Regions from separate parts of the Cohnella massiliensis genome, predicted to be linked through region 2. Evidence: riboswitches for the same ligand, from Rfam matches in the RefSeq annotation. Region 2 holds a riboswitch; the other holds the start of a gene.
What was found. Region 2 has a riboswitch for cyclic di-AMP ahead of B7E11_RS15155 (CAP domain-containing protein). Riboswitches for the same ligand answer to the same signal wherever they lie in the genome.
Positions count from the first base shown of each region.

Region 1 (15,630 bases), on a different contig from region 2:
AGTTTCTTTTCAATCTCGGAGCGGGTATACCCTTGGTGCAATAATTCAAATATTTCTTGTTCGGATGCAGACAAACGTGAAAGTAGTTCCTTTTTCCGCAGCTCCCCGTATTCCTCAGCCAATATGGCATGCGGATTGAAAACATCCAATGCGGCACGGATAATTTCGGGCAATTGCCGGTACCTGGTTTTTGGAACAAAATCAATCGCCCCTGCCGCAAACGCACGAAGAATTATGTCTTTATCTCGGCGGGATGACATCATAATGATTTTCACTTTAAGCGACTCCAGAATTTCAATAGTAGCCTGAATGCCGTCATCTAATTGGTCCGACAGAACGACATCCATTAAAATCAAGTCTAGAGGCTTCAGTAGTATCATTTGCAAGGCTTCGGCACGGCTGGCAGCGGTTCCTGTAACGTTCATATCGGGCTGGGAATTTAAGTAGCGAGACAACGCCAGCAGGAACAGCGGATCATCCTCGACGATCCCAATACGAATAGGCATATCGCTCAAATGCAATGACTTCCTTTCCTTCGTATTTCCTGTCGATTCATTCATCTATGGGCGCAGTTACGACGATAATTTTGCTGCACTACTTCAGCCATTATTAAACGAGAACAACGAGTGCCGCAGACCGAACAGTTTCACAACCCGCAGCAGCTAAGTTTCGACTTCCAATTGCCAAAAATAGAAATCATGGAAGCATTCAGAAAATATAGTAAATTAGTCATGCGCACATTTTACACCTTTGAATCGCTGTTTTTTGTAATAATTTGTCGAATACCTTAAAATTTAACCAAATATTTTCAGTATGTTGGGAACGGATCCTGGAATTATGACCTTTGGCATGGGAACTGATCGCGGTCGCATCGGAGCCGCCTTTGATTTCCTCAAAATCTGCGGCACAGGAAGGAGCTGCAAGTCAAAACCCGACCGGCGACCGGGTATTCCTCCTCCTCCGACCGGCCATAAGCCCGGATCGGCGGATAGGACTGAGCGCAAGTGCGCTAACGGCTGCCAGACGTCTTCGTCGAATTTCGGGATCAGGAAATTTGCAAAGCGATTTCCTGAAGAAAAAAAACCGCCGGGCGGCGGTTTTTCGGAAGGCGCAAGGGGTTGACGACGGCCAGGGTCGTATCGAGTTCGACACGGACGGGCAATACGAAGCGATCGGGACCAATTGGGGATGGCCGCCGATCGATTTGTGGCGCTTCTACAACCAGCGTTTCATTCATCTCGCTAACATTGTCATATCGGAGCTCCGCAAAACGCCTATTCAATATGCATTCCAACCGTCACGAAAGCCGTTAATAAAGTCGCTTACCCTTCCAAACACGGTGGCCAAAGCGCAAAGAGCAAACGCAACCAGAATCATCCAGCCTATAGCCGGGCGTTTTTGTACGAGTCGATTTAACGAGTCGAAAATCGTTTTTACATTCATCGTTCCAGCCTCCCGTCTCTGATTCGCTGCAAGAAATAAAATCCCGAGGAAATAAAATCCAGAAAACATTTTATCATGAAATCGGAATGTGGATAACTCAAGCCTGTGGATAACCCGTCATTGTCCGCGGAATCCCCGTTTCGATGCGGGTTTTGGGACTGGATTTCGAATCTTCTTGCTTTCAGACGGGAGTGCTAATCGCTTTTGGGCAAACCCAAAGAAGACCCTGATTTTACAGGTTCCAATTTCGTCATGTTGAGGCGATGAATCGATCCGTCATGCCACTGGCTGAACGAGTATGAACCGTTCAGCCAACGCTCTAAGCTTGTGTTGCATGGTGTCGACGATGCCAGCGAGCGTCGGATTCGGCGCAAGCCGGATATGCTGGTATCGGCCGGAACCGACCACATTGGCGGGCACCCGGATCACCGTCCGGCGAATCGTTTGGACTTCGCACCGGTTGAGCGATTCCGGCATCAGCGTCTGTTTGAACCAGACCATCACGTTGTAGGCGATGGCTTTGATCCAGCTGAACAGCAAGTTCCGGAGCAGGGAATGCTGGCTGTTCTGCTCCACCGCATAACCTTCTTTCAATTCATCGATGCGATTCTCGATGTTGGCCCGCTTGTTGTACGAGCGAAGCAGCGGCAAAGGCTTGAGTTCGGCATTCGTGACGATGGCTTGGAAGGAATAGGTCGTAAGCGCCATCGTCAATTGGTCATCGGTCGTACGCTCGGTTTCGTGGGCTTCCCGGTAGATGACGCAGCGCCGTGCTTTCTCCCAGTTGGTGAGGAGAATCGGGATGTCGGCAGCAGCCCAACGATCGTCTTCGGTCGCAAACGTGATGTCCTCTTGTTTTTCCGCCAGCGTTTCCCAGAACGCAGGATGCTGCTGAAGGTAAGAAATGGCCTTCTTCACAGTGGCCTTCTTCGGCAGTTTGAAGATGTACTGCCACCCACGTTCTTCAGCGTACGCCATGACAGTGTCATCGGCAAAGCCGCAGTCGGCCCGGATGCCTTCGATGATCCATTCCGGCGGCAGCATCGCCTCGATTTCTTTAACGAACGAGAGCAGATCCTTCATGCCGTTCGTGTTGCCGGGATTCACTTGCAAGTGGATGAGCTCGCCGCTTCCGGCGATGAAGGCAACCCGGATTTTGTACGAGGGGCGTCCGTGGTAACGCGGATTGTAGCCGTTTGTTGCGCCTTCTTGTTCACCGAATAGCGTGATGACTGTATCGTCGATGTCGATCCACACCAGACGCTTTTCACCCATCCGAGCATGGCGAGCCAGCAACTCCCGGCTGAAGGCTACAAGCCGAACCCAGTGGCTCCAGGTGAGCTTGCTCAAGAAGCCGCGGAAGGTGCTTTCGTCAGGAAAGCGGTCGATACCGGTAACGATCTGGTAACCTGGGTCCGACTGCAGGGCATTCATATGCGAAAAACGCGTGTGGCCGAGCAGCGCGCAGTCCAGCAAATGATCGACAAGCTTAGAGGCCGGGTAGACACAGTTGGCTTTCTGCTCCAGATGGAAGTGATCTTCAATCAGGGCATCCAGACCGATGAGTTCCTTGAATCGAGCGAGGAACTGGAAGTTACCGGCTTCCGTGACGGTGTTGTTGTCGAACGTGACCGGTCTCAACTTCTTCACGATCTGTTTGATTCGGCGACGCTCCGCAAGAATTTCCATTCGGCGTTCGCGGCGTGTTTTTTGTTCTGGCGCATGGTTCGTTGCTTGTGGTACCATGTTGCTAAGGACACTCCCTCTCGTCGGTTATTCTGTGGTGGTTTAACCTTTGACAAGAGGCATGCAGTGTCCTGTTTATTTTGCGAAAAAATTAGCAACTTCTTATGACGGAAAAAACCTGTCACGGCCTGGATCTTTCACTTTTTGACGAGGTTACTTTCCGATTTCATGTTTATACCATTTTTCGATTAGGCAATGTCGGTTAATGTCGAATTTCTCTTAATTTTTTCTACCCTAGTTTTAAAATGAACCGCTTTCTCCTTCTTCCCGTTATTTCTATAATAAAAGTTGTCACGCCATTTCCGAAAAAAAGGAGCGTTGCCACGATGACGATGATCCCGTTGCGAAAGCGCGGCATCGAAGCCAGCCGGATCGCCCTCGGCTGCATGCCGCTCGGCGGCGGCTGGAACCGCGATCCGATCGAGCCCGCGCACGTCAAGGAAGCGCACGAAGCGATCGAGGCCGCCTTGTCGATCGGCGTCAACTTTTTCGATCATGCGGATATTTATACGAGAGGCAAGGCCGAGGCCGTGTTCGGTCAAGTGCTGAAGGAGCGCCCCGGTCTGCGCGAGAGGATGCTGATCCAGTCCAAGTGCGGCATCCGGCTGGAGGACGGACCGGACGAGCCGCAGCGCTACGATTTTTCCAAGGAGCATATTTTGAACAGCGTGGACGGGAGCCTGAAGCGGCTGGGCGTCGAATACCTCGACATCCTGCTGCTGCACCGGCCGGACCCGCTGATGGACCCGGAAGAAGTAGCCGAAGCGCTGACCATCCTGAAGCGGGACGGCAAGGTGCGCGCGTTCGGCGTATCCAATATGAGCGCGGGGCAAATTCGGCTGCTGCAAGCTTCTCTGGACGAGCCGCTGATCGTCAATCAGCTGCAGCTCAGCCTGAAGCATTGCGGCTGGCTCGATCAGGGCGTTCATCTGAACCGCCTCGTGGCGAAGGACGACACGTTCCCGGAAGGCACGCTGGAATATTGCCGCCTGGAGGGCATTCAGTTGCAGGCATGGGGCCCGCTCGACCAGGGGTTGTTTACGGGGCGGAACATCGACGGCGAGAGCGAATCGGTCCAGCAGACCGCGGCGCTGGTCGCCCGGCTCGCCGAGCGGAAGGGCACGACGCGGGAAGCGATCGTCCTCGCCTGGCTGCTGAAGCATCCGGCCGGCATTCAGGCGATTATCGGCACGAAAAATCCGGAGCGGATTCGCGCCTGTCAAGACGCCGAGAAGGTCGAACTGTCGCGCGAGGAATGGTACAAATTGTACGTGAGCGCCCGCGGGCAGCGGATTCCTTAAGCCGCCCCGCGATGAAGGGTCCAAGTTGAGTCGCCACGACTCAACTTGATCGTTAGCGGGTGTGCGAAGGCATTCAGATGGGTAAATTTTACTCAACTGCGTACGGTCGCATGCGTTTGGCGGGTTGGGATGAGTCATCACGACTCAACCGAATCGCTGGCGGGCGTGCGGTGGCGGGCAGATGAGTCATTTTTACTCAAGTTCGTGGGGCCATTTGCGCATGGAGGGTTGAGATGAGTCGCCACGACTCAACTGGATCGGCAGCGGGCGTGCGGTGGCGGGCAGATGAGTCATTTTTACTCAAATGCGTTCGGCTGCATGCGGTTGGCGGTTCAAACGAGCAGCAGCTTTCGCACGGTGAAGAGTTTAAACTAAAAAAGAATCGCTCGGCAGGCCCCGCGCCCGTCCTGGCGATTCTTTTTAATGATCCCGCCTTGGCGGAGAAGGTTTCGTCAGATATTCTCCTCATCGCCGTCCGGCTGCAGCACCGAGTGCTGAGCCGCCGTGTGCAAATCCCGCCACGTCCGGTTGAGCGGGTGATCCTGCCGCAGCGCCGTCATGCCGAGCTGCGGGAACAGCGCCTCCGCCGCGCGGACGGCGGTTCGGGCCGCTTCCCGGCTGCGGCGGCCGACAAGCCGTTCCGCCTCGGGGGAAAGCGCGCCGGCCCGCAAAAAGCCGGCCCATGTCTCGGTCGCCGCCGCATGGAAGCGATCGGCAGCCGCGTCGACCTCCCGCCGCCATTCGGCCAGCGACGACAGCAGCAGCTCCAACTTCCGCGGCTTGACGGCCTCCCAATCGGCTTTGCGCTCGTCCGCAAATCCCGCGCATTCGTCCAGAAAATGCCGGCCGATGCCCAGGACGACGGCGGCGAACGACGTTTGGGCAAACGGCAGAAACGGATACCGGTAAATCGGGTCCGCAAGCCGCGGCGGCTCCATAATGTCGAACGTCATGTCGTCCGGGACGAACGCGTCGTTCACAACGATCGTATGGCTGCCCGTCGCCCTAAGTCCGAAGGCGTTCCAATCGCGAATCACTTCAACCTGCCAGGGCAGAAAAGCGAACGAGCGAACAAGCGGCGGTCTCCCCGCATCGGCCCCACCGGCCCCGTCTGCTTCGCCAACCCTATCCGCCCAGGCTCCACCGGCCCTGCCAGCTCCGTCATCCCTTTCTGCCCAGGCTCCACCGGCCCTGCCAGCTCCGTCATCCCTTTCCGCCCCGGCCCCACCGGCCCCGTCAGCTCCACCTACTCTATCCGCCCCGGCCTCGCCGGCTTCCGCCGCGACAACGACGCAATTCGCCGTAAAGAAGCTCGCGTACAACGCCCCGCTGCAATAGCTCCAGCGCCCCGACACCCGATAGCCTCCTTCCGCGCGCACGGCGCGGCCGGTCGGCAAGCCGCTTCCGGCGATGACCGCCTCGCGCGCCGAAAACAGCTCCCGCGCTCTCTCCTGATCCATCGTCGCCGCGAAAAAACCGCCCCCGGCCCCGATCGTCACCGCCCAGCCGAACGCGCCGTCGATCCACGCCGCCCGTTCGAACGCGCGGAGCGCCTCGGGCAGCGGCGTCATGGCGCCGTTCATCGATTCCGGCACGAACAGCTTGAACAGCTTTTCCTCATAGATCGCTTCGATCAAATCGGAATCAAGCTCGCCTGCCCTCTCCATCGGCCCGGAGCGTTCCCGCACCGAGCGTATCCAACTGTCGTCCTCCAAAAACACCGGCCTCACCCTTGTCGTTATAATCTGCAAAAAAACAAGCCTTAGCCCAGTATAATACCGGGCCAAGGCCGATGTCATTTCGACATATTCCCGAGCGTCGACATATTCCCGAGCGGCGGCCGCATCGCCGCCTGCCGCATTTTCCCGTATTCGGCGGCGACGAGGGCGTGCAGCCGGTTTTTTTCCGGAATTCCCGTCACTCCGGTCAGCGCGTGGGAGACGCCGTATTTGCGGATAAGCTCCTGCAGCCTTACCGCTTCCGGATCGCCCTCGTAATCGAACATCAAGGCGGAGGCGATGGCGGAGACGAGGTGCGGCGCCTCGACCCCGAGCGCCAGCGCCTGGAGCGCGGGGCGAACGAGGCGGTCGTTCGGCGCCAGCTTGCGCAGCGGCGACCTTCCGACGCGAATCACTTTGTCGGCCAGCGCCGGATTGGCGAACCGTTCAAGCGTTTTGCGGATGTATTTTCGATGCTCCAACTCGTTAAAGCCATGCTTTCGAATGAGCATTTCTCCCGTTTCATGAAGCACTTTCTCGACTTTGGAGCGAAGGCGGGCATCCTTCAACGCTTCCTGAATCGTCCGATAGCCGGACAAGTAGCCGAAATAAGCGGCAACGCAGTGACCCGTATTTACGGTGAACAGCTTGCGCTCCGTATACGGCTCCAGCTTATCGACGACCTGAATGCCCCGAATATCCCCGATATCGCCCATATTGCCGGAACGATGAACGACCCATTCGAAAAAAGGCTCGACCTGCACCGCGAGCGGATCTTCGTTTTTTTGCTGCGGAACGATCCGGTCGACGATGGAGTTGGGAAAAGAAACGTAACGGTCCGCCCGTTCGCGGGACTGCTCATCCAGATGGCGGTACACCAGCTTCTTGAGCTGGGCGCTGCCCCCGACGGCGTTTTCGCAGGCGATGACGTTTAATGGCCGTTTGTTTTCCCGCAGGCGGAAAGCGATGCCTTTGGCGAGCGACTCCGCGATATGAGGCAGCGAAGAAGCGCCGACGGCCGTCGTGACCAAGTCCGCTTCGGCGATCGTTTGCCGCAAGGCTTTGTCGTTTTTGACATGGACGGCCGATACGTTGCGCACGACGTTCGTATCCCTGTTTTCGTTGGCCAAGGTGACCGTGTACTGTTTTCTTTGCTGCAGCAGCTCGATCTGTTTCTCGTTGCGGGCGACAAAACAGATCTCATACCCCGACTGCGACAACAGCAACCCGACGAGTCCCCTGCCGATATTGCCCGCTCCGAAATGGACGGCTCTCCTGGATTTCAATATCGTTCTCTCCTCTCCCTTATCAAAAACCCCAGCCTTTACGGTGAAAATAAAATCTGAATTTTCAATTTATTGACGGTGCGGAGCTTTCGCCCCCGCCTCTAGGACAAGTTCGCCGCCGCCGGGTTTAGCGGACGGGCGAACCGGTCAAAAGCGACTCGAAGACGACTTCTTCCAGCGATTTGGCCCAGATGGCTCCCGGAAGCTCCGGAAACTCCAGGCTTTGCGTGATTTCGTTCGGGACGACGACGCAGCGCAGTCCTGCGGCAACAGCGGCACGCGCGCCGTTGGGCGAATCCTCGATCGCGACGGCTTCGTCGTTTGCAATGCCCATCGCTTCAAGCACCTGAAGGTACAATTCGGGATTCGGCTTGACCTCCCGGACATCGTCCTTCGTTCGAATGACTTCGAAATATTCCTTCAGATTAAGCTGCTCCAGGTGCCGGTCGATCCAGGCCCGATCCGAGCTGGAGGCCAGGCCGATTCGCAGGCCGGCCGCCTTGGCGGAATCCAGAAAATGCAGAATGCCGGGCCGGACGGCTTCCTGAAGCATAAGCGCCGCATGGCGTTCCTGAACGGAAACGCGAAACTGGTCCCGATCGATCGGAAGCTTCAATTCCGTCATCAAATATTCGTAAGGATTAAAGGCGTGCAAGCTCGTTCCGATGCATCCGGAGTACATCTCCAGGCTGAGATCGACTTCATACCGCTGGTAAGCTTCGCGAAAAGCGACGTACCAAGCGGTTTCCGTGTCGATGATCGTTCCGTCGAAATCGAAAATAAGAGCTTTGATCATGTTTCGCGGTTCCCTCCTTCATTTTCGCTTATCGTCCGAGAGCGGCGGAAAACGGCGGGAAACGGATATAGGAGAAAAAACAGGGGCCATCATAAAACAAAAAGAGCCCTACCGTGCGGGGGCCCTCACTCTACTTGGTTATAAGCAAAGAAATGACCCATCTCCTGCTGACGAGGTTAGCTGACGGACTCGGGTAGATGGTACCCTACGTTCATCGAAAAGACGAACGACTCGCCCCAAAAACTGGTTCCCCCGCTTCCCGACCTATATAGCCGGAAACTAAGCGTAGTACCACTATACCGTCTTATTTATCATTTGTAAAGGATTGTAAACGCTTAAGTCAGATTTTCTTACATAAATTTATCGCGGCAGTACAAGCACGGCCGCCTGCTTTCCGCTCGTTTGCACGGCCGTTTTTTTCGTTCCGGCGCCTTGCAAATCCTTGAGCATCGCTTCGAGCAGCTCCTTCGCCCGCTGCCCTTCCTTCGCGTTCGTCAGACGAACGACAAGCTGCACGGAGCGGCCCGACTGCAGCAGCTTCTCCGCCTGGCGGAGCTTCGTCTCGTAGTCGTGGTCTTCAATGTGCGGAGTGAGGCGAATTTCCTTCGTTTTAAGCGATTGCGCCTCCGCCCGGTCCTGCTTTTTCTCCTGCTGCCGCTCCTGCTTCGCCTGCCCCCGGGCAACCAGCTTGCAAGGGGGCGGGCTGCTGAGCAGCGAGGCGCATACCAGGTCCGCCTTCAGCCGCTTCGCCAGCTCCAACGCCTCCGCGCGCGGGACGATGCCCAGCGCCTCTCCGTTCAGGCCCGTCAGCTCGACTTCGGAAGCTTTGATTTTCTCGTTCATGATCAGCATTCGCTCGTTCCCTCCGGCCTCGATAATGACCCGATTATAGCACCTATAACATCAAATTGATGCCCTCGAGCGCCAGCCCGATCAAAAAGCCGCATACCGCCCCGTTGACCCGAATCCACTGCAAATCTTTGCCGAGCTTGTCCTCCATCATCGCGATGAGCGTATCGTTGTCCAGCTTGTCCAGATTTTCCTGCACGAGCTTGCCGATTTTGGAGTGGTTTCGCTCGACGATTTGGGAAATTTGCGTCTGGGTCCAGTTTTGAAACGCATTCAACAGCTCCTCGTTGCCTCTTACCCGCTCGATCAGCTTCGCGAGCAGCGGCAGCGCGAAATCCCGCTCGAACCGCTCGCTATGGATCCATTCCAGCGCCCGGTCGCGAAGCTCCTCGATCCAGCGCCGAAGATAGGCTTCGGCGTCCCATTGCTCCAGAAGGCGCGACTTGGCGCCGTCAAGCTCCCGGATCAACGCTTCGTTGCGGTCCAGATCGATCAGCGCGCGCCGCAGCTCGTTAAGCAGCAGCACCCGCAGCGGGTGCCCCTCGTCGGCGGTCATCTCCCGCAGCTTGCCCAGAATCGCGCCCTGCAGCATGTAGCCCAGCTTGTCCTCGCTCATAAATCCGACGAACGCGTTGACGGCGAACCCCATCAAGCCGTTCACCTGAAGGTTTCCGAGTGCCGAAGCCGCCATGCTTCCGAGCTGGTAGCGGGCGGTATCCGAGGAAACGAGGTCTTCCGCCTTGTCCAGCAAAAAGTCCAGCGCCCGCTCCTCGTACCCCCGCTCCAAAATCTCGTTACGCAAGGCCCGCAGAACGGCGGCCGCGTCCGCCTTCTCCGCGATTCGCCGCAGCTCCCCCGCCGCAAACGCGGCCAGGCGCTCCGCAGGCAGATGCTTCAGCCCGTAGTCGCCGAGCAGGACCGCCGCGCGGACGATGTCCGGAAGCCGGCCTTCGGCGATTTCGAGCAGCTTCTCCCCGATGCGGAGCTCTCCCGCCTTTTGCTTGATGCTCTCTTTCGTCAAAAATTCGTTCTCGATGACATGAATCAGGGAACGGACCACCTTGTCCCGGTTGCGGGGGAGCAAAGCGGTGTGCGGAATCGGCAGGCCGAGCGGCTTGCGGAACAGGGCCGTTACCGCAAACCAGTCGGCCAAGCCGCCGACGAGACCGGCCTCGAAACCGCCGTGCAGCAGCGCCCCCGCCCAATGTCCGTCCGCCGGGAACGTCGCGAGAAACCCCGCCCCCATGATGCCAAGCGATATCGCCGCCGTATGTTTCGCTTCTCGTGCCATCGGTTGCTCCTTTTATTCCGGGATGTATAACTTCTATTTTACCCGGAATAACCTTCCATGATCAAAGGGCAAGGAAGAAGCCGCGACAGGGTCGTCCGCATGCCTTCAAGCCGCCGGCCGCCTCAAACGAGAAACATCGCGACGACGGTTGTGACGGCCAGGCCGATCAGCATCGGCTTCAGGTTGCGTCTGGCCAGCTCGAACGGGCTGACGCCGCAAATGGCCGCGGCGGGAATGAGCGCCCACGGCACGATCGTGCCGCCGCCGACCCAAATGGCGGCCACCTGGCCGAGCGCCGTCAGCGTCGCCGCGCCGGAGCCGATCGCCGTGGCGAACATGTTCGCCACGGAGCCCGCGAGCGAGATGCCGGAAAACCCGGAGCCGTCGAGCCCGGTGATGGCGCCGGTGACCGTCAGTGTAATCGAGCCGACGATGCCGTTGACCGGGACGGTTTCGGCCAGGGCAACGCCGAGGTCGTTGACGATGCCGTGGGAACCGGCCGGCAAGTGCGAGCCGAGCAGCTCCGCGAACGCCGCATCGCCCAAATAGAAGAAGGCGGCGATCGGAATGACCGGACCGAACACTTTAAAGCCGAATTGAAAGCCTTGCACGAGGTAGGACGTCGTCTCCTCCAGCCCTTTGCCGCGGTGGGCGAGCAGCGCGAGAACGATGAGGATGATGACGGCGGTGCCCCCGATCAACGCGGTGGCGTCGCCCCCCTGCAGGTCGAAAGCGAACATCGCGGCGACATCGGCCGCGAACAGCAGCGGAATGATCGCGGCCGCCCATCGCCGGACGCGCGGCGGCAGGGCGATCCGCTCGTCCGACGCCTGGATCGAACGGTCCGCCGAAGCGACCAGGCCGTCCTGCCACTTCCCGTTTTTCTGATCCCGCAGCATCATCCAGAATGCGGCGATCGTCGTGACGGCCCCCATGACGATGACGAGCGGCACGCTCGCCTCCATCACCTCGGATACCGGCAGACCCGCGGCATCCGCGGTCAGCTTCGGCGCTCCCTGGATGACGTAATCGCCGGAAAGCGCGATGCCGTGGCCGAACAGGTTCATCGCGATCGCGGCGCCGAGCGCGGGCAGCCCGACCCGCCGAGCGACCGGCAGCAGCACCGCCCCGATCAGCGCCACGCCGGGAGACGGCCAAAAAAAGAAAGAGGAAACGAGCATAATGATGCCGATTCCCCAAAACGCGATCGCGGGCGTTCGAATGAACCGCGTCAGCGGCGCGACCATCAGCTCGTTGATGCCGGTCTTGATCATGACGCGGCTCATCGACACGATGATGGAAATGATGAAGATCGTCCCGGCCAGCTCTTTTGTCGCATAAATAAAGCCGTTGAAGATGCCCGATACGGATCGAGTCAAGCTCTCGGTCGCGATCAGACCGAGCGCGAAGACGCCGATTACGCAAAGCATGACCGTGTCGCGCCGCCTGGCCATCAGCACCAGAATGAAGACGATGAACGCCAGATACACCCAATGCAGGGCCGTCAGTTCAATGTCCATCCTCGCATCACGATCCTTCTTCGGAAAGTGATACAGTGTATGTAGGCGAACAAAAATAAATGTATTTCGATAGTCGCGATGCTCGTATCGCGAAGGATCAAGCGGATCTCCGCGTACAGCTTGATTATGGAGCTGGTTTGGCGACTTGCGGGCCTTGTGCATCCGCCCGGAAACTGGTATTCTCCTGTTACCGATTCCTAAGGAGGCAAGCCCGGCCATGATCAATCGCAAGCTGCTGACCGATCCCGACTTTTCCGAGGCGCAAGAGCGGCGGGCCGCCGTCCGCGTGTTCAAAGACGACCATATCGTCGATTCCGGCGGCGTCATCGTTCGCTTTGACGAACGGACGGTCGTCGTCCAGTCCGGCGTCGGAGATCTGGCCTATCATTCCCGGGCCGGCTGCGAGTTTTTCGAATTGAGAAAAAGATAGGCACGCGCCCGGACAAGCGCTTGACATCCCGTTTTCGATCGTCTAAACTGAGAACAATAGTTCGCATCACCTTACGAGGAAGCACCTGTAGGGAAGCCGTTCGGCTTTTCCGGCAGGTGCTTTTTGCTTTGCCAAATTCAACGAATCGATTGGAGGAGTCAAGCATGAACTGGAGAAAATGGATTGCTGCAGCACTTTTCGTTTTCGGTTTGGTCAGCGCGTTCGCCCCCTTGTCGCACGCCGCGACGGTGCAATTTACGGCCGCGGCCCAAGCCAAGTGGGACAAGCTTCTCGCGGTAACGGAGAAGACGGAAGCCGCCAAGCTGCAGGCCGCGTATAACGGATTTCTTTCCTTGCAGAAGCAGACGGACAGCTGGGATGCCAGAATCAACGCGCTGCATTATAGCAACGATGAAGCGGTTAAAGTGGTCAAAAGCCAGATCAAGCAAATCAACGCCTCGCAGCTCGGCAAGCTGGAAGCGCAATTGAAGCAGGCGGAAACGAAGCACGACCCGCTGCTAAGCCGATATTCTTCGCTTAACAAGCAAATCAGCGCGGCCAATGCGATGAAGAGCAAGGAGCTGAAGAAGCTGCTCCAGACGCAGGCCAATTTGCTGAAGCCGCTCGTCCAATTGGCCAGGGAGGATATTAAAGCGAAGCGGGACGCTTTGAAGTCGCTCAAGGATTCGACCGGCAAAAAAGCGAAGCAGATTCGGGCCGTGCTGGCCGAAATCGACCCCGTCAAGGTGAGAATTCAAGCGGAGAAAAAGGCGATCGGCGCCCCCAAGAGCTCCGTTTCGACCGTGATGAAATCGCTGAATGCGGCCGTCAAGACCGGCAGCGCCAAGGACGCCCGCAGCGCGCTTGCCGGTTTGAACTCCCTTCAGCAGCAGATCGTCAATCGCAAGGAGAAAATTTACGGCTATGAGGAACAGATCGCCAATGTTATCGCGAGGGCCAAGCTGCGGCTTGCGGCTTCCGCCTGACGGAACTGCCGCGTTAAGACGACATGGTCCGGTCAACCGCATTCCAGCAAAATTTGTACCCGAATCCCCGCACCGTAACGATATAAGAGGGATTGGCCGGATCCGCTTCGATCTTTTTCCGGAGGTTGCTGATATGAACCATGACCGTTCTCAAGTCGCCTTCCTTGTCCCAGCCCCAAATATGCTCGTACAATTGCTCGACGCTGTAAACCTGATTATGATGGGAAGCCATGAACAGCAGCAGCTGCAGCTCCTTCGCGAACAAGGAAACCGGCTGATTATCGATTGTAACGACGCACCCGACCGGATCGATGCGGAGCCTTCCGTCCTCCCAGGTGTCTTTCGTCCGCGTGCGGCGCAAAAGCGCCTTGACGCGGGCCACGACGACGCTCGGTTCAAACGGCTTCGTAATATAATCGTCCGCTCCAAGCTCGAGCCCTTCGACGATGTCGTCCGCTTCCTTTTTGCAGCTCATCAGAATGATCGGCATATCGGAACGTTTTCTGACCCATCGGGTCAATTCCGTCCCCGTCGAGTCCGGCAGCAAAATATCGGCAAGCAGCAGGTCCGGCGTCGCGTTCCTGCATATGATCATGGCTTCGGCGATGCTTGCGGCGGCGGTGACTTCGAAGCCTTGCTTGCTTAAATAAAGGGAGACAATTTCGCGGATGTCTTCATCGTCTTCGACGACGAGTATATGACCGTTCATGCGTTTACGCTCCTTCCTCTTTCGGCGAATCCGTTCCTGCGCGCACCCATCGGACGGGGACGCCGAAACGGAAGCGGCTCCCGGTTCCCGGCTTGCTTTCCGCCGCGATCCAGCCCTTGTGCCGGATCATGATTTCCCTGCAAACCGCAAGCCCCAATCCCGTGCCTTGCGCCATTTGACGGTGGCGGTTCGTCCGGTAAAACCGTTCGAATATTTTTTCCGTCTCCGTCTCGTCGATTCCTTCGCCGTTGTCGGCCACGCTGACGACCGCCGCGCCCCATTCTTTGCCGACGGCCCGGTATTCGATCGCCATCCGGATCCGGCCGCCTGGAGACGTGTATTTGACGGCGTTGGACAACAGATTGGACACGACCTGCTCGATCCGCATCGGGTCCAGCTCCGCTTCGGCGCTCCATCCGTCGATGTTCGCGCCGTCCGGCTCTACCCATTCGAAATGGCGGCCGCTTGCCGTTATCTCGGATTCGTATTTGTAAAAAAGCTGCTTGAAAAACACGCCCGTATCCGTCGGCCGGAACGCAAACTGGATCTGGTCCGTTTCCAGCTTCGTCAGTTCGGTCAAATCATCGATCATCAGCTCGAGCATCCGGGTACGGTCGTGAATCTTTTTCGCGTATTTCAAATAGTCGTCGGTTACGACTCCTTCCATCATCGCGGAAGCGTAGCCTTTGATTGAGGTAATGGGAGTTCCCAGTTCGTGCGAGATGTTGGACAGCAGCTGACGGCGAAATTTTTCCATTCCCGACAGCTTTTCGTTGGCCGATTCCAAACGCAGATTCGATTCGCTCAATTCCGCCGTCCGCTCCGCGATTTTGCGCTCCAGCGATTCGTTGGCCGACTGAAGCTGCGCCGAAAGCTGTTCCGCCTCTATCGCGGTCCGGGAAAACCTCAACCACATGTTGATCGACTGCGTCAACAGAAAAGCCAGCAATCCGTATGGAGCAAACTGCCCTTTGGGGATGATTTGGTTATAAAATAAAATGTCCAGGACGACGGCAATGCTGAACAGAATGAAACCGGCCAGGTTGATCGGAAAGGTGGCCTTGCGTTTGTACGTCCCGATGACGAAAAACGCGAGACAATAGAAAAATACCGGCAGGACGATGCCCAATTGAAAGTGAAGCATGAACAGGGTATATATTTTGGCGGGCGTCAGCAGCACGAAAGCCGTAAACAAGATGAGCGCCGCGAAAAAAATCCCCGCCGTCACGGAACGCGCGCGCGTCGCGTATTCGTTGCGCACGAACAAAATCATCATGAATAAAGCGACCGAAACCGATATGTATTCCGCTTTTACGGACCATTCCCAGGCCAGCCAAGGGAAAGCGACGCTTGCCACATGCTCGCCGAGCACGACCGTCCGGACGGCGATGGCCAGGCAAACGATTCCGAAATACAAAGACGACCGTTCACTCCTCGATACGGCGAACAGTCCGAGATGAAAAATCCCCATAATGACGAGAATGCCCGCGCTAAACGCCTCGGCGCCGAATTTCGCCGTCCGGCTAGCCGTCATTTGCGAAGCGTCCCCGAGCCG
Region 1 is NZ_LT821257.1:394,768-410,397, forward strand. Features, by position in the region: gene B7E11_RS08525 (response regulator transcription factor) at 1-506, opposite strand, end outside; partial or broken gene B7E11_RS30765 (IS1380 family transposase) at 1,076-1,228, shown strand; gene B7E11_RS29465 (hypothetical protein) at 1,279-1,443, opposite strand; gene B7E11_RS08535 (IS1380 family transposase) at 1,720-3,189, opposite strand; gene B7E11_RS08540 (aldo/keto reductase) at 3,516-4,490, shown strand; gene B7E11_RS08545 (acyl-CoA dehydrogenase family protein) at 4,943-6,205, opposite strand; gene B7E11_RS08550 (mannitol-1-phosphate 5-dehydrogenase) at 6,286-7,494, opposite strand; gene B7E11_RS08555 (HAD family hydrolase) at 7,622-8,290, opposite strand; cyclic di-AMP (ydaO/yuaA leader) riboswitch at 8,441-8,586, opposite strand; gene infC (translation initiation factor IF-3) at 8,651-9,142, opposite strand; gene B7E11_RS08565 (DUF445 domain-containing protein) at 9,186-10,430, opposite strand; gene B7E11_RS08570 (hypothetical protein) at 10,553-11,950, opposite strand; gene B7E11_RS08575 (hypothetical protein) at 12,168-12,380, shown strand; gene B7E11_RS08580 (coiled-coil domain-containing protein) at 12,545-13,366, shown strand; gene B7E11_RS08585 (response regulator transcription factor) at 13,380-14,075, opposite strand; gene B7E11_RS08590 (sensor histidine kinase) at 14,080-15,630, opposite strand, start outside.
Region 1: it holds a riboswitch for cyclic di-AMP, as region 2 does, so the genes downstream of both, B7E11_RS08555 (HAD family hydrolase) here and B7E11_RS15155 (CAP domain-containing protein) in region 2, are expected to answer to the same signal.

Region 2 (15,630 bases):
CATGAATCCGGGCGTCACCAAGGCGCGGATCGACGAAGTGATCGAATTGGTCGGCCTCAAAAACCGGATTCACGACAAGGTGAAAAAATATTCGCTGGGCATGCGGCAGCGCCTCGGCGTAGCGCAGGCGATCCTGCACCGTCCTTCGCTGCTGATCCTCGACGAGCCGACGAACGGTCTGGATCCGGCGGGCATCCGGGAGCTGCGCGATTATTTGCGCGTGCTGGCCCGGGAAGAAGGAACATCCGTGTTCGTCTCGAGCCATCTGCTTTCGGAGATGGAGCTGATGTGCGACCGGGTCGCCATTTTGCAGCAGGGCAAAATTTTGGACATCCGTTCCATCGGAGGAGCTTCCGGAGCGTCCGGAGCGGCGGAAGACGTGCTGTTCGAGGTCGATCATCCCGATGCGGCGCTCGGCGTTCTCGAAGGCCAGGGCGCGGGAACGATCGTCGACGGGTTGCTTAGCGTAACGGCGGACAAAAGCATGGTCGCGGCCGTCAACCGCCGCTTGGTGGAAGCGGGGATCAACGTCTACGGCATCCGCAAGAAAACGAAATCGCTGGAGGACCAATTCCTCGAGGTGACGGGGAGTGATTCGATTGGCTAATTTCTGGAAACTCGTGCAAAATGAAAACATGAAAATTTACCGGCGACCCCGGACGTGGATCATGATGGCCTTCATCGTGCTGACGCCGCTGCTGATGAGCGCCCTGATCGCGTTCATGGACGGCACCGAAGGCTATACGAACTGGGATATGATGATGGTGGAAACGTCGGTCGTCTTCCAGCTGATCACCATTTTCGCAGTCGTCAAGGGAGCCGATTCCGTCGCCGGAGAGTTCACGTGGGGAACGATCAAGCTGCTGCTGATTCGCCCGTGGAGCCGCTCGGCCATCCTGCTCTCGAAATTTATTTCGCTTGTGCTGTTCGCCCTGCTGTTCAGCGCGCTTTGCTTTGTCGCGACGTTTGTCATCAACGCGGCGATCTTCGGATACGAAGCATCCCCGGCGGGATTCATTCCCGAATCGTCGCCGCTGGCGGGCGGGTCTCCGTGGGCGTACGCGGCAACGGGATATTTGCTGTTGTTCATTACCCAGCTCGTGATTTTGACGTTCGGATTCATGCTGTCCGCGGCTTTCCGCAGCAGCGGGCTGGCGATCGGCTTGTCGATTTTCCTGCTGCTGTCGGGCAGCATGCTCAGCGGCCTGCTGTCGTTGACGGACAAACCCTGGGTCAAGTTCGTGCTGTTCCCGCATCTGCAGTTGACGAATTATTTGGACGGGGGCAACGGGCCGCTGCCGAATCACCCGACAACGTTCGGCTTCTCGCTCGCCGTGCTGGCCGTTTACTTCGTCATTTTCAACCTGATTTCCTGGACCGTGTTCCGCAAACGCGACGTGGCGGGCTAAGGAAAGCCATTCGTTCCGGCCGTCCCTTCGGGCAGGCAATCGCCGCCGAACGGGACGGCTTTTTCGCGTTGGCTTCGTCGGCGGTCAGACCGCCTTTTTGTCCCGTTTGCCCGACGATTCCGCCGATGGGTCCGCTTGCGGCCCGGCCGGCGCCGAAACCGCGGGCTGAAGGCGGGCGGCGGCGCCTTCGGACGGCTCCATTCGAACGGTTCCGTTGAAGCAGCCGCCCTCGTGCACGATAAGCAGGGCCGTCTGCGCATTGCCGTCCAAATGCCCGCCGGGAAGTATGGTCAGCTTGCCGCTCGACCAAACGTCGCCGAACACTTTGCCGGCAATGGTGACGTCGCGGGCCAGAATGCTGCAGCGGGCGATGCCCGTTTTTCCGATGACCACGTTTCCTTCGCTTTCGAGTTCGCCCCGAAATTCGCCTTCGATGCGCAGGCCGGTCGGCGTCTTGAGCGCGCCTTCCGCTTCGGTGCCCGCACCGATCAACGTATCGGCGGCGCCCTTCGGGCTTTTGGACTTATTGAGCATGGCCGTCAATCCTCCTTTGCGATATAGGGCAGCGGATTGACCGCCTCGCCGTCCTCGACCACCTGAAAATGCAAGTGCGGCCCGGTGCTCCTTCCCGTGTTGCCGAGCCGGCCGATCTGCTCGCCCTGCCGTACGGCATCCCCCTGCTTCACTTCGATTTCGTCCAAATGCAAATACCACGATTCGATTTCGCCGCCGTGGGCGAGGATAATATAATGGCCGCGGGAGCCGTCTTCGCCCGTTTCTTTTACGGTGCCGCTCCCCGAGGCGTAGACGGGATCTCCGATTTCCCCGGAAATATCGACGCCGGCATGCAACGCGGATTTTCCCGTAAACGGATCCTTGCGGTACCCGAAGCCGGACGATAGCCGCTTCGAATCGGTCGGCCACGCGGAAGGAGAAAACGAGGTTTCGTCCGGTTCCGAGGTTTCGTCCGGCGGCCGATCGGAACCGGCCGCGGCGGCGGCGTCCTCGAGCGACAGCTTGGCGACGGGAGCGCCGCCGGCTGCAGCGGCCGAGGAGGCCCCGCTGTCGCGCCGATCGAAGGCCGCGTCCGGCCGCGGCGTTTCGCTCCGCAGCCGCATGGAAGCCTTTGCGGCGGCGGCTTCGCCGGCCAGGCGGTCCAGCTCCCGCTTCAGCAGGGCGAGTTCCTTTTCCTTGGCCGCGAGCGCGGACGACAGCGCGCCGGCTTCCTCGGCATGCTTGCCTTCGAGCGCCCGCAGGCGAAGCTCCGAGCGGGCCTCGAGGGCGATCAGAGAGCCGGCTGCGGCCAAAACGGCCGCGGCCGGCAGCAGAAGCATCGTCCTGCGGGAAAGATGATATTGTTTGGCCGAACGGCTCGGTTCCGGAATGACGAGCAGCGACCATTTGACGTTTTTTTTACGCTTGGCCATTTCCTCTCCTTTCCAGACCGAAGATTTGGGGGATTTGCCGATTTGAGCGCTCTATTGCTATTTATTCTTGCAAGGTTATGAACATACCTGAAGTTTTTGTTCGAAAAGGCCGACGAAGGCCGGCCAGGCCCGAGTCCAAGCTATGCGAGCGGAGCGCTTTAGGGGGGGCGAGCCGAATAGGGAGCCGGATGGGGTTGGCTGTGCGTTTTGCCGCTCCTGTTCGCACTGCAGTCGGCGACGCCGTTCTGTGCTTGAATATCGCCGGCCTCGCGTTCTATTATTTTGCGGCCCGCGATTATCGCAGGAGGATTTCGTCCGGGATTTGCGGGACAGCCGCGAAGTCGATCCGGAAACGTTTCGACGCGGTTCGCGGCCCGGGCGCTTGCGCGAATGCTGTCGCCTTTGCTGCGCGCGGCGCGAATCGCTGGCGGCTCGGGCTACAACGTGGAAAGCGACTGAAGCACGCGCCCGAGCGGCTGGGGCTTGCAGCGGCCGATCAAGTCGCCGACCGTCTCCAGCCGCCGCACGATATTGCCCAGGTGGAAGTCCCCGGGCTTCACGTCCCGGCGGACTTCGTCGCGGGTGAGCGGCGTCGATACGGGCGCGCCCGGACGCGCTCTGGGCGTGTACGGAACGGGCAGCGTGCGCCCGGGATGGTGCTGCAAGTAATCGAGATAAATCAACGTGCCGCGGTCTTTTTTCATGCGGGCGACCGTGAACATGTTCGGCTTCATGGCGGTTAAATATTCCGACACGAATTTGCCGAAAGCCCGCAGCTCGTCGAACGTCGGGCCGGGCTCGATCGGCATGACGACCTGCACGCCCGTCGCTCCCGACGTCTTCGCGACCGCTTCGAGTCCGAGCCTGGACAGCATGTCCAGCACGGCGTCCGTCGCTTCCATAAGGCGCGGCTCCTCCTCGACGGACGGATCGATATCGAGCATCCAACGGTCGGGCAGCTCCTCGCCGATCCGCTCGCACGACACGTGGAATTCGAGGCTGTACAAGCTGCCGAGCCAGACGAGCGTCGGCAGCGAATCGAGCACGATGTACTCGATCGATCCGTTTTTGGCCGTGCGGACGAACGGCGGCGCGGGGCGCGGGCAATTTTTTTGATAAAAGGACGTCTCGCCGGCGATGCCTTCCGGATACCGGATCGTCGTCAAATATCGTCCCTGGCTGTGCGGGAGCAAATACGGCGAGAGGCGGGCCAGCGTTTGAACATAGTCAAGCTTGGTAATGCCGGACTCCGGCCATAGCAGCTTGTCGGGGTGGGAAACGTTCAGTTCGTCCTTGCCCATCGTTAACGTAACGTTTTGCGGCATCGCTTTCTCCTCGTCTGTCCGGCGGATTGTCGGCAACCGGCCTTTTCCGAAAATATACGCCAAAATCGGCCGTTTTATCCGCCGGAACATTTTCGCCGGCATGCACAAGCGGCGTTTTGCCTGCATAAACCGAACATAGCGGGAGCAAGGACGCGGCTTTGCCGGATGACGGAGCTTCGCGTTTTTCCTTCCGAACGTTTTCGAAAATGAGGTGAACGCCTTGAGCAATCCGCTGACCGCCGCCGTATTGCTTCTGCTTGTGTTCTGGACGGGAACGGCTCTGTTCATCGCCGTGCATCCGGAATGGTTCCGGAGCTGGGTGCATCGCTTGAGAGGAACGAAGGAGCCCGAAGGAAGAACGTACCTGCCTTATCGGATCGGAGCCCTCGTTTGCGGAATTGCGGGCTTTTTGGGGTTGTCGTGGATTGGGTGAAAATCGAAAGCCGGATTTCGATGCCGATGGCGAAGCGGACGAACGGATTCGGTTAAGCCGACATGAAAAAAAAGGCTGCGCCCCGCCTCATGCGGCTGCGCAGCCTTTTGCTTTCGTCGCGGCGATTAGCCGATAAACATTTGGACCCATACGCCGTTGTAGTAAGCGACCCCGATCTTCGTGAAGTTTTGGCCGAGGATGTTCGCTTTATGGCCGGAGCTGTTCATCCAGGCGTTCATGACTTCCGCGGGCGTTCTTTGGCCCTTCGCGATGTTCTCGCCCGCGTAGTTGAACGACACGCCAAACTGCTTCATCATGTCGAACGGAGAGCCGTACGTCGGCGAAGTATGGCTGAAGTAGTTTTTATTGTACATGTCCTTGGCTTTGGCAAGAGCGACTTCCGACAGCTTGCTGTCCATCGCAAGCGCGCCGAGGCCGGCTTTCGCCCGCTCCGCGTTCACCAGCTTGGCGACTTCCGCGGCGTATTGCGATGTTTGGACGGTCGAGCCCGAGCCCGGGTTCGTGGTGCCCGGATTCGTCGTGCCGGAGCCGTTGCTGCCGGAACCGGCGTTGCCCGAGCCCGCGCTGCCGGAGCCGGCATTGCCCGCACCCGATCCGGCGCTGCCGTTCGATCCGCCGCTCGCATTGCCGGAGCCGGCGTTCGAGCCGGAATTGCCGTTGTCGGCGGACGGCGCGGACGGAGCCGTCGGCTTCGTCACGGTGCCTTGCGACAGGCCTTGCTTGATTTGGTCGAGCAAGCTGTCCAGATCGATGCCGTTAAGCAGACCGTTCAAATCGGAACTATTGATCGTATATTTGAAAGTATGCACGCTCACGTCGGCATTGGATGCTGCGGATGCAGCGCCGGCCGGCAGCGACAAGGCCGTAACCAGAGCGCCGGAAAGAGCCAGAGTACCCCAACGTTTGCTTCCCTTCTTGAACAAAAAGCATTCCTCCCTTTGTTTTGCCTGCGAGGTTAGCTGACGGGTTCGGGTCAAAGAGCGCCCCTGCCGCAATAGCTTCGATTAGCGGCTTCACCCCGAAAACTTGGTTCCCCCGCGTCTGCTCTGCAGACTTTGGCTTTGGAACGCTTAACATTCTATCAATCTTCCGACTCTATTTCATTCTATAAATAATGGTATGGAAGCGCAGGAAAAATAAGACGCCGCGTACAAAATGGCGTCCCGGATAGCCGCTGAGGGCGAAAAATTCGGGCACATTGGCCGGATGGCGGGGCGAGCGAGGCGATGAGGGCGAAAAATTCGGGCGCATCGCCGGATCGCGGGGCAGCGAGCACAGCGACATTTGATTGAGCGTGACCCCGGGTACGGATGCGTCATCCGAAATAACGGTCGCGAGAGACCGTTATTCGAGGAATTTCCCGAACTGCGGGCAAATAGCGGCCCCTGGAGGCCGCTATTATGTCAGAGCGAGGCAGTAAACGGCATCCACCTTTCGGGAGAACTCGGCGAGCAGCGTCAGCCATACGCCCGCTTACGGAGCCGTCTCCTTCGTTTTGCGCCCACGGGCCGTCCGCCGCTTCGGGGCCGCCGGAGCTTCCCCATCCTTCGCTGCCCCTTTGTCCGCCGGAACGGACTTCACCGCTTCCAGGCTCGCTTGCAGCGCCGACATCAAATCGATGACATTGGTTCTCTCGGCGGCCGGCGCGGTGACGACGTCCACGCCTTTGCCCGCGACTTTGCGTTCGATCGCCTCAAGCATCGCCACCCGATAATCGTCCGTATATTTGGTCGGCTCGAAAGGCGCGGACAGCTGCTCGATGAGCATTTTCGCCATATCGAGCTCCCGGTCGTTCACGTTCGCTTGCTGCGGCAAATTCGGAACGGCCTGGAGCGACCGGATTTCGTCCGGGTAGAACATCGTTTCCATGCAAATGCAGTTATCCACCGCCCGGATGGCGGCGAGGCTGCTTTTGCTCCGAATGGCCACTTTGGCGATGCCGATCCGTCCCGAATCCCGCATCGCTTCAAGCAGCAGGCTGTAGGCTCCCGCGCCGGCCTGATCGGGCGACAAATAGTACGTTTTTTGAAAATAAAGCGGATCGATTTCTTCCAGGGCGACAAAATCCAAAATTTTGATCGTTCGCGTATTTTCCGGCTTTACGGCCTCCAGCTCCTCGTTTTCGAACAGCACGAAATGCCCTTTCTCATATTCGTAGCCCCGAACGATTTCTTCCCATTCGGCCGGACGGTCGCAATGGGGGCAGCTGCGCGTATACGAGATGGGAGTCCCGCACTCCTTATGGATATATCTGAGGTGAATGTCCTTATCTTCGGTTGCCGTAAACATTTTCACCGGGACGTGAACGAGGCCAAAGCTGATGGCTCCTTTCCACACGGTATGCATCGCGATTTCACTCCCATCCGAAACGTTTTTGATTTTGTTATCCTCCCCGCGTTTGCATCAAATCAAACCCCTCGGGGGAACTTAAAGCAAGTTTTTATTGTTTCGCTCAAGGAGGGGAAAAGGACATGGCGGAAAATCCGCAGCAAACCGATTCCATTTACGAAGGCAAGGACGAATACGACATGGATGTCGACCGAATGATCAACGAAGGGCTCGGCGGCGGGCAAGTGACGGTCCACAACGGACTGATCGAGGAAACGACGACCGACACGATGGAGGAGGACAGACCCTGATGGACGTCAAGCGGGCGAAGCAAATTTACGAATCCGAAGACATGTTTGCCGTGCAATTGGGCGGAAAATCGGTATGGATCGAAAATGTCGACGTCGCGAACGAAATGGCGACCGTGCGGGTCGGATCCGACCCGCTCAATACGCTGACGGTATCGGTGGAACGGCTGGAAGAGGGCCGGCCGTAACGTCGGGCTTTTGAAAGCGGTCTTTCCGAATGGTATGATAAGGAAGAGCAATCTTTCAATCTTCATTACCATGCGGAAGGAGAATTCACTATGTCGTACGATATCGTCATTATCGGCGGAGGTCCCGCGGGGGCGAGCGCGGCCATTTTCACGTCCAAAGCGGGGAAAAAAACGCTCGTCATCGACAACGATCAAAGCGTAACGAGACGGGCATGGCTGGAAAACCACTACGGAGCCGCGAACATTAACGGGCCCGATCTGGTCGAAACCGGCAAAAAGCAGGCGGCGCAGCACGGAACCGAATTCGTCACGGACAAAGCGGTAAAAATAACCGCCGGCGACGGCTTCATCGCCGTCGAGACCGAGGGCGGAGCTTCGTACGAAGGGCAGCACGTCATCGTAGCGACCGGCATGTTCGCCGATCTCGCGGAGGCGAGCGGCATTCGCACGAAGCCCGGCACCGAGCCCCGCATCAAGACGATTATCGATGCCACTCCCGAGGGGAAAACCAGCCTCGACAACGTCTGGGCGGCGGGAACCGTTGCGGGCGCGAGCATGCATACGATCATTACGGCGGGGGACGGGGCCAAAGTCGCGATCAACGTGATCAGCGAAATGAACGGCGAGCGTTATGTCGACCACGACGTGATGAAGCAAGCGTAAATTCGATCTTTCCGCTTTCGCGAAACCAGGGACACGAGTCTCTGGTTTTTTCTTTTTTCGTTCCAATTCAACCCGGCCGAATCGCCTAACTTTGGGGTTTGATTTTTAACCATAAGCGTTTTAAGATTTAGGCATACAAACGAATATTGTAGGAGCTGCGCCTATGCAACACGATACCGGACACTACAATGATTTCTTGGTGCTGTTCTCCATAACGATCGCGCTCGTTTTTTCTTTTATTTCATTGAACATCCTCCATCTTTTTATCAAAAGGGGAAAAAATAAAGGCCTTCTGCTGTCGGCGTCTTCCCTCGTCATGGGCAAGGCTATTTGGTTCACGCATTATACGGGCATGCGCGCCCTTCATATCGATTTTCCCGTCGCGTATTGCGTGTCTTCCTCGATTTTATCCTTCGCCTTGTCCGTTTTCTCCTCCTATTGGGCGATGCATATCTTGACGAAAAAAGAGATCCGCCGGCGGCATCTGGCGATCGGCGGCCTGCAGATCGGGTTCAATATCCTCGTCCTCCATTACATCAGCTTTTCCGCGATGAAAATGCCGAAGGAAATCGAATACGAGCCGCTTTCGATCGCGATTTCCGCGCTTTTCGCCTTCGGCATTTCGTATATGGCCGTACGCGTTTTGTTCCGCGCGCGTTATCCCGGCGGCATCCCGATCCAGTCCCGTATATTAGGGGCGGTTCTGCTCGGTCTTGCAATCATTGCGACCCATTACGTTTCCATGGCCGGAGCCCGCTTCGTGCCGGAGGACGGTTCCTGGCCGGGACCGGCCGTTCTTCATGAGCGGCAAACGGCGATCGGGATCGGCGCCAGCGTTTTATTCGTCGTTGCGGCCGGTTGGACGAGCATGTTTCTCGACAAGCGGCATGCGCTTAAAAAAGCCGCCGAACACGAAAGCCGCTTCGTCTCCCTGTTCGAAAATTCGCCGGTCATGGTCGTCTGTTACGATCCTCTCGTTCAACGCGTCGTTCATGTCAATTCGGCCGTGATCGAGAGACTCGGCTTTTCGGAGGAAGATTTCTCGGGGATCGATCCGGTCAAGCTCGTGAACGACGCCCAGGAGCGGATGGAGCTGGAATTGAGATCGAGCCTGGCTCTCCGCCTGTCCGAGCCCCAGCAAGTGGAATTCCATCTGGTCAACCGGTTCGGGAACGAGATGCTGGTTTCCGGTACCTTTTTCCCGTTGATCCAGGAAAATCGGCTGCTTTTGTACGCTGCGGGAAGAGACATTACCGAGGAGCGGGCGACCGAGCTGGAACTGGTTCGGGCAAAGCGGGAGGCCGAAGTCGCGCGCGCCGCCAAAAACCGGTTTCTGGCCGCCATGAGCCACGAAATTCGAACGCCGCTGACGGGAATCGTCGGCATCAACGAGCTGCTGCAGAACTCGCCGATCAACGAAAGCCAGCGCGAGCTGTTGCGTTTCCAGGAGAAAAGCAGCCAGGCCCTGCTTCGCATCATGAGCGACATTCTCGATTTCTCCCGGATCGAGGCCGGCGGCATCGGCCTGCAAAATTCGGATTTCCACCTTGGCGCCTGCGTCGAGGAATGTTTGAACCTGTTTGCGGTCAACGCCATGCAAAAAGGGATCCGGCTGGAAAGCGCGATCGACGGGACGATCCCCGACCGGTTGTACGGCGACCGGGTAAGATTGCGGCAAATTCTCGTCAACCTGATCGGCAACGCCGTCAAATTCACGGATCATGGCTTCGTTCGCGCCGAGGCCGTTCGGGTCGAAAGCCTGAAATCCAACTCCGGCATGCTCACGATCGTCAAATTTTCGATTGCGGATACGGGAATCGGAATCCCCCCCTCCAAACGGGAGCTGTTGTTCCTTCCTTTCTCCCAAGTGGATTCCTCCATGGCGAGAAATTACGACGGAGCGGGACTGGGACTGGCCATTTGCAAAAATCTCGTCGAGCTGATGGGCGGCGACATCTGGATGGAAGAAGGCCGGAATGGGGGGAGCGTTTTTCACATCCAAATTCCGTTCCAATCCGATATCGCTTAAGCCGGCCAAGCGCCCGGAAGTAGTACCCAGGGGGGATGCGCAGGCCCGCGGTTTGGAGGATAGTAAAAAGAAAAGCGAAAAAGCGTACCGCCGCTTCGCTGGAAGGGAAGGCGTCCGTTGCGCGTAAAGGTTGTCATCTGTCTTGCGTTCGTTGCGGCATGGATCGGCGTCATTTTCTTTTTTTCCTCGCAAAGCCGAGACGAGCAAAATTTTATCCCCTATCTTCAAAAGCATTGGTCCGCGGAATCGCTCTCGCGGTCCCTGCCGGACCTTCCGATCGAATTCTGGGAGTCGAAACGTACGTCTGCCGGCAACCCTTACTCATGGCTCGAGTTTCTTGTTCGCAAAGCCGCCCATCTCGGCATCTACTTTTTTCTGGCCGTGCTCGTCCGGCTCGCGCTGCGGCGCGTGCGCTCGTTCCCGCAGCGCGCGGTATATTGCTTGTTTGCCGTCATGCTTGTCGCGGCGGCGGACGAGCTGAACCAGCAGTATACTCCCGGCCGAACGTCGCTCGTATCCGATATTTGGATCGATTTGGCCGGAGGGGCGCTGGGGCTGGCGGTTTTCGAAATGCTGGCCCGCTGGTTCGGACCGAAGGGCGGCCTTGCCCGCGAACGAAGGAGCGGACCGGATTCGCGGCATACGGGAGCTTAAGCGTTCGTAATCTCTCTCTCCCGCGCCGTTTGCGCTTGGCCGAAATCTTTGCAACTTCCGGCCCGCACCGATATAATAAGGACAATTATAAACCGGGGGTCGCAGACGCATGAGCGATAGGGACGACACGGAAGAACGGGATCGGAAGGGAATCTCGTTTGTTTGGGAAGCGCGGTCCGAAGAAGAGACCGCAAGCTTCGCGAGGCGGCTTGCCGAATTGTCCGAACCGCAAACCGTGCTCGCTTTGGACGGGGATCTGGGGGCCGGCAAGACGAAGTTCGCGCAAGCGTTCGCGGACGGCCTTGGCGTGCGGGAAATCGTCAGCAGCCCGACGTTTACGATCATTAAGGAATACGAAAGCGGCCGGCTGCCTTTTTATCATATGGACGTCTACCGGATATCCCCGGAGGAGGCGGACGAGCTCGGCCTGGACGAATATTTCGAGGGACAAGGCGTGTCCCTGGTGGAATGGGCCTCGCTGATCGAGCCGCTGCTTCCGCATGAGCGGTTGCATATCCGGCTGGAGACGACCGGTCCGGCTTCCCGCCGGATTACGGCCGAACCGCGGGGCGCAAAGCATGCGGCCTGGTGCCGGGAGCTCGGCATGGTTCCGTCCGGGGAATGACCGGCGGGATTTTCGTTTCGGCTCGGGGGTCGGGCTGGGTTTTCGTTTCGGCTCGGTCGGAACGGGATCGGAAAATGGAGGAGGAACCGCTTCAGTGAACTTGCAGAACCAGGCGGCGCCCATGACGGTGCTGTCTTTCGATACGTCTACGGCGGTGCTTGCGGCCGCGATCACAAGGGGCGGGGCCGTTCTCGATTCCTCCCTTTCATTTACGGAGCGCAATCACGCGGTGCGGATCGTCTCCGAACTGAAAGAACTGCTGGAAAGAAACGGCCTGTCCCGGAACGAAGTTGACGCGATCGCGGCAGGGCAAGGTCCCGGTTCGTATACGGGAGTGCGCATTGCCGTGACGGCCGCCAAGACGCTGGCCTGGACGTGGAATAAGCCGCTCGTCGGAATCTCCAGCCTGGAAGCGCTGGCGTTCGGCGCCTGGAAGGAAATCGGGCCGAACAACGGCGGCGGCGAAGCCTGGATCGTTCCGCTTATGGACGGCCGGAGGGGACAAGCTTATGGCGCGCGGTTCGCGGCGCTTCCGGACGGGAGCTGGCGGCGGACGGAGGAGGACGGCATCCGTTTGTTCGGGCCGTGGCTCGACAAGCTGAAGCAGGCTGCGGAGGAGCTCCCGGGCGGGGAGCGGCCGTCCTCGATCGTTTTCGTCGGGCAAACCGAACCGTTCGCGGAGCTCGTCGCTGCCGCAGCGGGCGCGCTGGCCGACGCGGGCATTTCGATCGAAGCCGTCCCTTTCGGCATGGATGCCGGCGCCGTCGGCTTGCTCGCCGAACGGCGAATTCGCGGCGGAGAAAAGGACGAACCCCATGCGTTCGTCCCCAATTATACGCAATTGGCGGAGGCGGAAGCCAAGCTGCTGGCGGCGCAGAAGGAGCGTAAAGCGTAATGCGGAATAACGGTAGGCCGGAGCCGGGAGAATTCCGGTTTCGCGCCATGACGATCGAAGATATCGGGACGATCGTGGAGATCGAGCAGGAGACGTTCGCCGCTCCGTGGACCGAGGAAGCGTTCCGCAACGAGCTGACCTCCAACATGTTCGCCAAGTACATGGTCATGGAAAAATCGGGGACGGTGCTCGGGTACGGCGGCATGTGGGTCATCGTGGACGAAGCGCACGTGACCAATATCGCGATTCGCGAGCAATATCAGGGGCAAGGTCACGGCAAGCGGCTGCTTCGGGAATTGATGAAAACCGCGCACTGGTTCGGAGCGCAGCGGATGACGCTCGAGGTGCGGGTTTCGAACGAACGCGCGCAGCGGCTGTACCGCCAGTTCGGATTCGCTCCTTCCGGCATCCGTCCGGGCTATTATTCGGACAACCGGGAGGACGCGTTGATTATGTGGGCGGACCTCGTTCCCGAAATATGGGACGGAGAACGGACCGCCGGGACGTCGGAAGGAGAAGCGCAATGAGCCGGCCTTATCATCTGCTCGCTATCGAGACAAGCTGCGACGAGACGTCCGCGGCCGTTTTGCGCGGCGGCCGCGAGGCGCTCTCCAACGTCGTGTCCAGCCAGATCGACACCCATCGCCGCTTCGGCGGAGTCGTGCCGGAAATCGCCTCGCGCAAGCACGTGGAGAGCATTACGCTTATGATCGAGCAGGCGGTGGAGGAGGCGGGCATCGCGCTTTCCGACATCGATGCGGTCGCCGTCACGCAAGGACCGGGCCTCGTCGGAGCGCTGCTCGTCGGGGTCGTCGCCGCCAAAAGCCTGGCGATGGCGCTGGACGTGCCGCTGATCGGCACGCATCATATCGCCGGTCATATTTACGCCAATCGGCTTATCGGCGAGATCGAATACCCGGCGCTGGCGCTCGTCGTGTCGGGCGGCCACACCGAGCTCGTGCTGCTGGAGCGCGAGGGAAGCTTCCGCATTGTCGGCCGCACGCGGGACGACGCCGTCGGCGAGGCCTACGACAAGGTGGCCCGCGCGCTGTCGTTCCCGTACCCGGGCGGGCCTTACGTCGACCGCCTGGCGGCAAGCGCCGAGCGGGAAATCGAGCTGCCGCGGGCCTGGCTGGAGGCGGACTCGTACGATTTCAGCTTCAGCGGGCTGAAATCCGCGGTGCTCGCCGAAATCAACCGCAGCAGGATGAAGGGCGAGGAACCGGACGGCGCTGCGCTGGCCAGGGGATTCCAGGCGTCGGTCATCGACGTCGTGACGACGAAAGCGATGCGGGCCGCCGCCGAATTCGGCGTCCGCCAAATGCTGCTGTGCGGCGGCGTGGCGGCCAACCGCGGGCTGCGCAGCCGGCTCGGCGAGCTGTGCGCGGAGGCGGGCCTGCCGCTGCTCGTTCCGCCGCTGTCGCTGTGCAGCGACAACGCCGCGATGATCGGCGCGGCCGCCGATTTGAAATGGCGGCGGGGCGAGTTCACCTCGCTCGACATGCAGGCCGAGCCGCAGCTGTCGCTGGAGGCCTGGTCGGTCGGCGGAGGCGGGGAAGCCCGGTAAGCCCGGCTTGCAGAAACGGGGACCGGCCATATAACGAGGCCGTTTGGGACCGCAATTTTGCCGCTCTCCGATTTATTCGGGGAATAACGGTCCGAATCGAAAAGACCGCAATTTTTAGGGAGGCCCAGGTTGGATTTTGTCCAATCAAGGAAGCGGAAAACGAAGAAACCGCAGTCTAGAGTGGATTTTATCCAATGAGGAACATGGAATTTGGGCGAAAACGCCGAAAAAGCCTTGCCAGATTGGACAAAATCCAACGAAGCCGAAAATTTTCGCGAAAAAGCCGATTTTCGTTGGATGAAATCCAACCAGGCTGCATCGAACCGTTCGGTATCCCGCTCAATCCCGCTCAATCCCGCTCAGCCGCTCAATCCCGCCAAAAGAACCTTCCGTTTTCGGAACAAGGAGGTCCGCCTTTCCAAGGAAACCGCCAAGCGTTTTTCTTATGTCTCCGCCGTACTTTCCGCTTACCGCCGCTTTTTCTCGAATCCGGAAATTTTTCGCCCTCATCGGCACTCCCGGCGCGCCAATTTCCAATTTCCGCCGCGCTCCCCGCATTCAAGTGTTCCCCTCCCTGCGATTGGGCAATATAAAACCAAACGTTAACCGGACGAGAGGGGCTGCCCATGACGCTGACACCGGAACAAAGAGTGACGCTGCACGGCTTCAACAATTTGACCAAGTCGCTGAGCTTTAACATGTACGACATCTGCTACACGAAAACGAAGGAAGAGCGAGAAGCCTACATCGAATACATCGACGAGCAATACAATTCGGAGCGGCTGACGGGCATTTTAAAATCCGTAACCGACATTATCGGCGCCCACGTGCTCAACATCGCCAGGCAGGATTACGTTCCGCAAGGGGCGAGCGTGACCGTTCTGATCTCGGAGGGGCCCGTCGACGAGGCGCCGGACGAATCGTTCGACGCCTCGCCCGGTCCGCTGCCGGCCGCGGTCGTCATGTCGCTGGACAAAAGCCATATCACCGTTCATACGTACCCGGAATATCACCCGGAAAAAGGAATCAGCACGTTCCGCGCCGACATCGACGTATCCACGTGCGGGGAGATTTCGCCGCTTAAGGCGCTCAATTACTTAATCCACTCGTTCGATACCGACATCATGACGATCGATTACCGGGTGCGGGGCTTTACGAGGGATATCAAAGGCCGAAAGCTGTTTATCGACCACGATATCGGCTCCATTCAGGATTACATCCCGGAAAACGTCAAAGCCGATTTTCACATGATCGACGTCAACGTGTACCAGGAGCACATTTTTCATACGAAGTGCAAGCTGCGCCAATTCGACCTGAACAACTATTTGTTCGGCTATACGAAGGAGAAGCTCGACGAGGACGAGCAGCAACAAATCGCGGAGCAGCTTCAGCAGGAGATGGACGAAATTTTTTACGGCAAAAACATGAAGCGGGGCTCCCCGGAAAAAGACGGCGGAAACGAAAATTGACGGATCGATCGAGTTTCCGTTCGGCAGGCATGTTTCGCGGACCGGCGGAATAGGATAGAAGACAGCCTGTCCGGGAAAGGGGGACACGTCGTGTCCGATTCGAAAGCCGAAACGCGCCGCCTCATCTCCGCCAAATTTCCGCTCGAGCTCGGCACCCTTGCCGGGTTCGCGTTCCTGCTCCTGATGTCGCTGGGCAATTTGCTTCGCGAAGAGCCGGCGGGGACCCGCCTGTACGCGAACGCGGCCTTCGCCTGCTGCTGTCTGTTCGCGCTTTTTTACCTGTTTTTGA
Region 2 is NZ_LT821259.1:274,663-290,292, forward strand. Features, by position in the region: gene B7E11_RS15125 (ABC transporter ATP-binding protein) at 1-607, shown strand, start outside; gene B7E11_RS15130 (ABC transporter permease) at 600-1,409, shown strand; gene B7E11_RS15135 (bactofilin family protein) at 1,494-1,943, opposite strand; gene B7E11_RS29030 (M23 family metallopeptidase) at 1,949-2,836, opposite strand; gene ligD (non-homologous end-joining DNA ligase) at 3,274-4,161, opposite strand; gene B7E11_RS15150 (hypothetical protein) at 4,382-4,594, shown strand; gene B7E11_RS15155 (CAP domain-containing protein) at 4,720-5,538, opposite strand; cyclic di-AMP (ydaO/yuaA leader) riboswitch at 5,545-5,686, opposite strand; gene ku (non-homologous end joining protein Ku) at 6,089-6,961, opposite strand; gene B7E11_RS29615 (hypothetical protein) at 7,087-7,254, shown strand; gene B7E11_RS15165 (H-type small acid-soluble spore protein) at 7,254-7,439, shown strand; gene B7E11_RS15170 (FAD-dependent oxidoreductase) at 7,530-8,102, shown strand; gene B7E11_RS15175 (sensor histidine kinase) at 8,266-10,131, shown strand; gene B7E11_RS15180 (VanZ family protein) at 10,249-10,785, shown strand; gene tsaE (tRNA (adenosine(37)-N6)-threonylcarbamoyltransferase complex ATPase subunit type 1 TsaE) at 10,895-11,410, shown strand; gene tsaB (tRNA (adenosine(37)-N6)-threonylcarbamoyltransferase complex dimerization subunit type 1 TsaB) at 11,505-12,305, shown strand; gene rimI (ribosomal protein S18-alanine N-acetyltransferase) at 12,305-12,832, shown strand; gene tsaD (tRNA (adenosine(37)-N6)-threonylcarbamoyltransferase complex transferase subunit TsaD) at 12,829-13,872, shown strand; gene B7E11_RS29035 (hypothetical protein) at 14,083-14,478, shown strand; gene speD (adenosylmethionine decarboxylase) at 14,499-15,341, shown strand; gene B7E11_RS15215 (hypothetical protein) at 15,432-15,630, shown strand, end outside.